2 regions of the Psychrobacillus sp. FSL K6-2843 genome follow, and region 1 is predicted to be linked to the other one. Evidence: a T-box and tRNA genes for the amino acid it is inferred to sense, from the RefSeq annotation. Region 1 holds a T-box; the other holds one or more tRNA genes.
What was found. A T-box is a leader RNA that pairs with one kind of tRNA and senses whether it is charged. The one in region 1 lies ahead of pheS (phenylalanine--tRNA ligase subunit alpha), so its partner is inferred to be a tRNA-Phe.
Positions count from the first base shown of each region.

Region 1 (3,415 bases):
GATTGGGATAAGGTGAAACTTTGGTAAGACCGTAGGGACCAAAGTTTGCCTAGCTCTGGTCATGGAACTAATATTGAATTAATAATAGACCGTAGACTAAGTCTACGGTCTGAACAATTACTTAAACTTATTGAGCAAATGCAGTAGAAACATTATTTAGCATTGCTTGTTTGCTCGATTCATCAGCAGTTTTCCACCATTTTTCAAAAATTACGCCAAGACCAGGTAGTAAATGTTCTTCTCCTCGGTTAATCGCATCTTCCACGACTTCTTTAATATCTGTAGCGGAATTTCCTTTTAGGTTTGCTGCTATTGCTTCTCGAATTTGAAAATCCATTATCATCACTCCTTTTCTTCATCTTTCCCAATGTCTTGCCACGTATACATGATTTTGATAAATTCGTGGAAGATAAATATGAAGTAATAGATTTACGTGATATAATTTTTTTACAAAAGAAAAGATGCTGTATTATTTTTTGTGCGGTATATAAGAAAAAGGCGGTACATAACATGAAACGAATTGAATCTCCACAAAATTCCTTAGTTAAACATTGGAAGAAATTACTTAGTGTTCGAAAAGAGCGAGACAAAACAGGAGAATTTATCATTGAAGGATATCATTTAGTCGAGGAAGCAATAAAACAAAAAGAAAATGTTTTAACTATTATCCTAAGTGATACTAGTGAAATTCCTGTAACATGGGACGTTGATAATCTGGAAATCGTTGAGATTAATGATGTTATCAAAAAAGAGCTTGCTGAAACAGAGCATACTCAAGGGATTTTTGCACATTGTAAACAAAGTACAGCTAAGTTAGATGAACAGGGAACTTGGAAAAGGCTGTTATTGATTGATGCGGTTCAAGACCCTGGAAATATTGGTACGATGATTCGTACAGCCGATGCTGCTGGAATAGACGCCGTCGTTCTTGGCAAAGGATCAGCAGATGCTTATAATTCCAAAACACTACGATCAGCACAAGGCTCTCATTTTCATATACCTATTTTAAAAGGTGAATTAAGCTATTGGGTGGACCAACTGAAAGACAAAAATGTAAAAGTATATGGAACAGCATTTGAAAACTCTACTCCGTTCCATGAAGTAGAGAAAAGTGATGCGTTTGCATTGATAGTAGGAAACGAAGGAAGCGGTATTCAAGCGGATTTGTTGGAACAAACCGACCAAAATATAATTGTCCCTTTGTTTGGTCAAGCAGAATCATTAAATGTTGCAGTAGCAACAGGAATTCTTCTTTATGGACTTACTTTGAGATAAATGCCCTTGATGAAATGTTTAAAAGTCCGTATAATAGATAATAATTTAATAAATAATAAAAGCTGTCATCGGGAAAAGTATATATGAGAATTCAAATGTAGGGATTTTACGCCTTGACTGGAAGCGTAGATGGAGATTTCATATAGAAGTTCACCCCGTTAGCTGCCACCGGGACCAGTATTTACTGTAAAGGTGTGCCGGTGTAGAGCCGTTAGTCGAATTGAGTGATTGCACGTTTTTTTTGTGCAATAATCAGGGTGGTACCGCGAAAATAGTCCTCGTCCCTTTTATAGGGGCGAGGATTTTTTATTTTGTCAATTAGGAGGGATTTTTGAAATGGAAGCACAACTTCAACAGTTGAAAGAAGAAGCTCTACAAAAAATTGAAGCTTCACAAAACACAAAAGAATTAAATGATGTGCGAGTTGCATATTTAGGGAAAAAGGGCCCAATTACGGATTTATTAAAGGGAATGGGTAAACTTCCAGCCGAGGAGCGTCCGAAGATGGGGGCACTTGTCAATGTAGTAAGAGAGGAAGTAACTAATGTATTAGAAGCCCGTATGACCTTATTACAGGAGCAAGCGATTCAAGAGCAGCTAGAGAAAGAATCTATTGATGTAACTTTACCTGGTCGTCCAGTGAAAACCGGGAATCATCATCCACTTACTCGCGTTGTAGAGGAGATTGAAGATCTATTTTTAAGCATGGGCTATGAAATTGCAGAAGGTCCTGAGGTAGAAAAGGATTACTATAATTTTGAGGCTTTAAACTTACCTAAAGGTCACCCTGCACGAGATATGCAGGATTCCTTCTACATTTCAGAGGATATTTTGTTACGTACGCATACATCTCCAGTGCAAGCGCGCACAATGGAGGCAAAAGAAGGTCAACCGATTAAAATTATTTGTCCTGGTAAGGTGTATCGTCGTGATAATGATGATGCGACACATTCACACCAATTTACTCAAATTGAAGGTCTAGTAATCGGTGAGAATATCCGTATGAGTGATTTAAAAGGTACATTATCTTTATTCGCGAAGAAGATGTTCGGAGAGGATCGCGAAATTCGTTTGCGTCCAAGTTTCTTCCCATTTACAGAACCATCTGTAGAGATGGATATCTCTTGCTTTAAGTGTGGAGGTAGCGGCTGTAACGTATGTAAGAAGACTGGCTGGATTGAAATACTAGGAGCAGGTATGGTTCATCCTAACGTCCTTGAGATGGCTGGCTATGATTCTAAAAAGCTTTCTGGTTTTGCATTTGGTATGGGGCCAGAGCGTATTGCAATGTTGAAATATGGAGTGGAAGATATTCGTCATTTCTATACAAATGATGTGCGTTTCTTATCGCAATTCCACCGAACAGAAGTGTAAGGAGGAAATGACATGTTAGTATCGACGAAATGGTTATCAGAATATGTAAACACACAAGGATTGAATCCAAAGGATTTAGGAGAAAAAATCACACGCTCAGGTATTGAGGTAGATGCAGTAATTGACCGCTCTCAAGGCATGACAAATGTTGTAGTTGGATATGTAAAAGAAAAGGTGAAACATCCGGAAGCTGATAAGTTAAACATCTGTCAGGTAGACGTAGGAGATGAAATCACTCAAATCATTTGTGGTGCTCCTAACGTAGACGCTGGTCAGAAAGTAATCGTTGCTCGTCCTGGTGCAGTGCTACCAGGTGGCATTAAGATTAAGAAAGCAAAGCTACGTGGAGAAGTATCTAACGGTATGATCTGTTCTCTTCAGGAGCTAGGTATAGAAGGCCGCCTTGTCTCAAAAGCATATGCAGAAGGGATTTATGTTCTCCCTGAAACAGCTGTACCAGGTGAAAGCGCACTCCCATTATTAGGTCTGGACGATATAGTGTTAGAACTAGGTTTAACACCAAACCGTTCTGATGCACTAAGTATGCTGGGAGTAGCTTATGAAGTAGGAGCAATTCTTTCTGAAGATATGAAATACCCAGAAGCGTCCTATACAGAAAGTATTGAAAAAGCAGAAGACTATATAAAGCTTCGTGTGGATGCAATAGAAGAAAATCCTTTGTACATTGCGAAAGTTGTAAAAAACGTACAAGTAAAAGAATCACCACTATGGCTACAAAATCGTCTAATGGCAGCTGGTGTCCGTC
Region 1 covers NZ_CP152021.1:2,619,928-2,623,342, reverse strand. Annotated here, with positions in the region: partial or broken gene MKY94_RS13265 (DUF2441 domain-containing protein) at 1-2, shown strand, start outside; gene sspI (small acid-soluble spore protein SspI) at 128-337, opposite strand; gene MKY94_RS13255 (RNA methyltransferase) at 511-1,275, shown strand; T-box leader at 1,331-1,564, shown strand; gene pheS (phenylalanine--tRNA ligase subunit alpha) at 1,612-2,649, shown strand; gene pheT (phenylalanine--tRNA ligase subunit beta) at 2,662-3,415, shown strand, end outside.

Region 2 (3,415 bases), 1.8 Mb from region 1:
AAAGCGAAATTTTACTAATATCATACTGCGCATTAGAAATAGCAAAACCATTGGGTGCATTTAATTGAATATAAGCCACATCTAAGACACTTGGAATAACCCACTTTTCTTCGATACTTTTATTCAATTCGTCGCTATTTTCAGCAGAAATATATTCTCCTTTTCCCGCTTCAGCTACAGCCTTTAATTGATCTTGACCTTTTTGGTCTACATTAAAGCCAACAATATTTACTTGACGGTTTTCATTTCCTTTAGCAAACTCTTCGGCCTCTTTAATAGGATCCCCGTCGCATGTCTCTGCTCCGTCACTAACAATATAAACAGTTAATGCACCTTCAGAATTCTTACTTGCTTCATTTGCTGTTTTTATTGCGGCAGCTAATGGAGTCCATCCTTTTGCCGCGACATCATCCACTACAGGATCAAATTTATCCGTACTATAAGACTGCATTGGATAAATCTCATCTATCTTTGTACAAGAAAGTTCCTTATCTTTATCCTCCTGTGAACCTTCATGGCCATAGACATAAAGAGAAACTTCACTAGAAGCTCCAATCGTCTTTGCAAAACGCTTCATAGCAGTTTTTGCTATCCCCATCTTTTGTTTGCCATCTACGGACAATAGCATACTTGAACTTGCATCGAGTAATAGTATCGACTTTGGTGTAACTTCCTCATTACTTCCACCTGAGATTGTTTCTTTAGTAGGCTCAGGTAAATATGGTTCATTTAAAACGGCTACATAATTCATCTGTTTATCTAACAGATCACTATACACAGTGCTACCGAAATAATAGAGAAGCATTTTAAATAATGTTTCCTCATCTTTTATCATGTCCGTAGTATTTTTAAGCTCTTCTTGTTCATCTAGTGTTAGCTCTCTTGCATCCTTTGGCCAACTGGATGTTTCGTGTTCAAAAGAATAGTCTAGTGCGAACAAACCTGGCTCAGAATTCTTCCATTCCTCTAAATCTGTCGGAATAATAATTTTTTCAATTGCGAGGAGTTTTTCTTTTTCAGTGTTCTCCTCTTCTGTTACTATTTTTTGATTGTCACTTATTTTTTTATTTTCTTCACCTGCTTGAGATTCATTCGAGCAAGCTGATAGGAACAATATGAGCAACATAGTTAATAAAGTAAATAGTCGATTCATGAAATTCCTCCTTGCTTTTAAACTTACTTATAATTCCATACGTAACATAATGGAAAAATGTTTCATTTAAGAGAAGAAACAACTTTTATTATTACGGATATAACCTTAAAATTTGTTTTAGAAGAAAAAGGAGGTTGCTTTTATTTTTTAAAAATGGTATACTAGTTCTTGTCTTGTTGCTAGTACAGTAACATCATATGGAGGAATACCCAAGTTCGGCTGAAGGGATCGGTCTTGAAAACCGACAGGCGGGTCATACCGCGCGGGGGTTCGAATCCCTCTTCCTCCTCCATTTTTATTTACGTTGTTTGTAAGTGTAAAATATAGTATACTAGTTTATAATGCGTAGTTGATTTAAATTTCAACTCTTTCTTATTGTCGCGGGGTGGAGCAGTTCGGTAGCTCGTCGGGCTCATAACCCGAAGGTCACAGGTTCAAATCCTGTCCCCGCAACCAAATGGTCCCGTGGTGTAGCGGTTAACATGCCTGCCTGTCACGCAGGAGATCGCCGGTTCGATCCCGGTCGGGACCGCCATTTTTTTGTAAGCAAGCAGTTCCTATGCAACTAAGTGATATAACATACATATTTTGTATTATACTTAACTGACTATGAGATACTAAGCTTCGTTTACTTGATACAAATTTAGGCTCAGTAGCTCAGTCGGTAGAGCAAAGGACTGAAAATCCTTGTGTCGGCGGTTCGATTCCGTCCTGAGCCACCATTTATGTTTTAATATGCGGGTGTAGTTTAGTGGTAAAACCTCAGCCTTCCAAGCTGATGATGAGAGTTCGATTCTCTTCACCCGCTTCCAATAAAAAGAAGACCTATTGATGCAAAGATCAATGGGCCTTTTTTTTTGTCGTTTCTTTTTCAATTTCTTTCATTCGTTGGAATAATAACTCCTTGTTAGGACAAGATAGTAGGAGAAAATGATGAGAGGCGGTAATGACTATGACTACAGAATGGTTTGACAGAGTAACAGAGGAGCTACAGGATCATTTGAATTCGATTTGCGAGCAGTACGATCAAGTCGGCCACATGAACATTAATCGCGCCTCTAAACATCCGCGAATTGAATTTTTTGTTAGTACGTTAGAGGATGAGCGAGACTATTTTTGCACTATTCTATTTGATCCTTATAATGAAGAGTTCTATGTTGAAAGTTTCGATGTTGAACTTCTCCAACCTACCAGAATAATGTTAGATGACATTACTGATATTATAGAAGCTGTTCATGAAAGCTTTCACGAATTTCTTGAAGATGACAGTGAAAGTGAATTAATTTATTTGGATGATGATGGTGACAACGATGACGATGATGATGACGATGAAATCATGTTAGAAGAAATTGATGTGGATTGGGAAACACCTGAGGTTACTGCATTTTTAATAGATGATAATATTGAGGTAACATATCAGTTCGGTATAGACAGTGCCAATGGCGATGGTGTTCTCCGTAGAAGAAATCGTAGCTGGGTAGATGATGAGGAGTTCGTCGATGAAAGTACCTTTACTTTTAAAAAAGATGAGGCAAGTACAATTATAGCTATGATCGCAAGCCATATGGATAAATTAATCGGATATGATGAAATTATTGATCTTTAATTATTTTACATCTTCAATTGGACAAGTGCCAATTGAAGATGTTTTATTATGTGTTAAATAATCAACCACTGTCTTACTTTATCCTCAAATATATTTGCACCTATGCCAAGAAGATCCTCTTTTACATACATTGTCAATCAATTATCACTTCAAAGGAATAGATTGTCGTTGATTTGTACTCATTCCCTGCTAGTAGAATTGAGGAAGGAAAATGAGGATGATGAATGGAGTCAGGTGGACCTTGTGTTTCTAAGCATACACCTAAATAGTTTCTTACCTGTTCTCCTCTCATTGTTTCAGAGCCAGCCAAGTTATTTCCAGAATAGAGGACTACTGCAGATTCTGTCGTTTCTACTATTAGTTTGCGACCACTTTCCTTTTCTGTTAATACGATTGTGCCAGAATTATCTTCCAATAGAAATGGATGATCATAACCGTGACCTACTAGCATAGTTTGAGGATGAACCGAGTCTACTCCATCAGCAATTTTACGAAACTTCCGAAAGTCAAATACAGTGTCATCTACTGGAACTAAATTTCCAGTTGGGAGAAATTCCTCATCCAACTCCAAGTATGTAGAACTTTCTATCATTAGTTCATGGTCCAATACATCCCTCTGTAGGTTTCCACTAAGATTGAAATAAGAGTGATTTGTT
Region 2 covers NZ_CP152021.1:299,719-303,133, reverse strand. Annotated here, with positions in the region: gene MKY94_RS01545 (VWA domain-containing protein) at 1-1,153, opposite strand, end outside; tRNA gene MKY94_RS01540 (tRNA-Ser) at 1,353-1,445, shown strand; tRNA gene MKY94_RS01535 (tRNA-Met) at 1,533-1,609, shown strand; tRNA gene MKY94_RS01530 (tRNA-Asp) at 1,613-1,688, shown strand; tRNA gene MKY94_RS01525 (tRNA-Phe) at 1,800-1,875, shown strand; tRNA gene MKY94_RS01520 (tRNA-Gly) at 1,891-1,961, shown strand; gene MKY94_RS01515 (hypothetical protein) at 2,106-2,759, shown strand; gene MKY94_RS01510 (aldose epimerase family protein) at 2,893-3,415, opposite strand, start outside.
Region 2: it has a tRNA-Phe gene. The T-box ahead of pheS (phenylalanine--tRNA ligase subunit alpha) is inferred to sense a tRNA for this amino acid. The anticodon was not compared.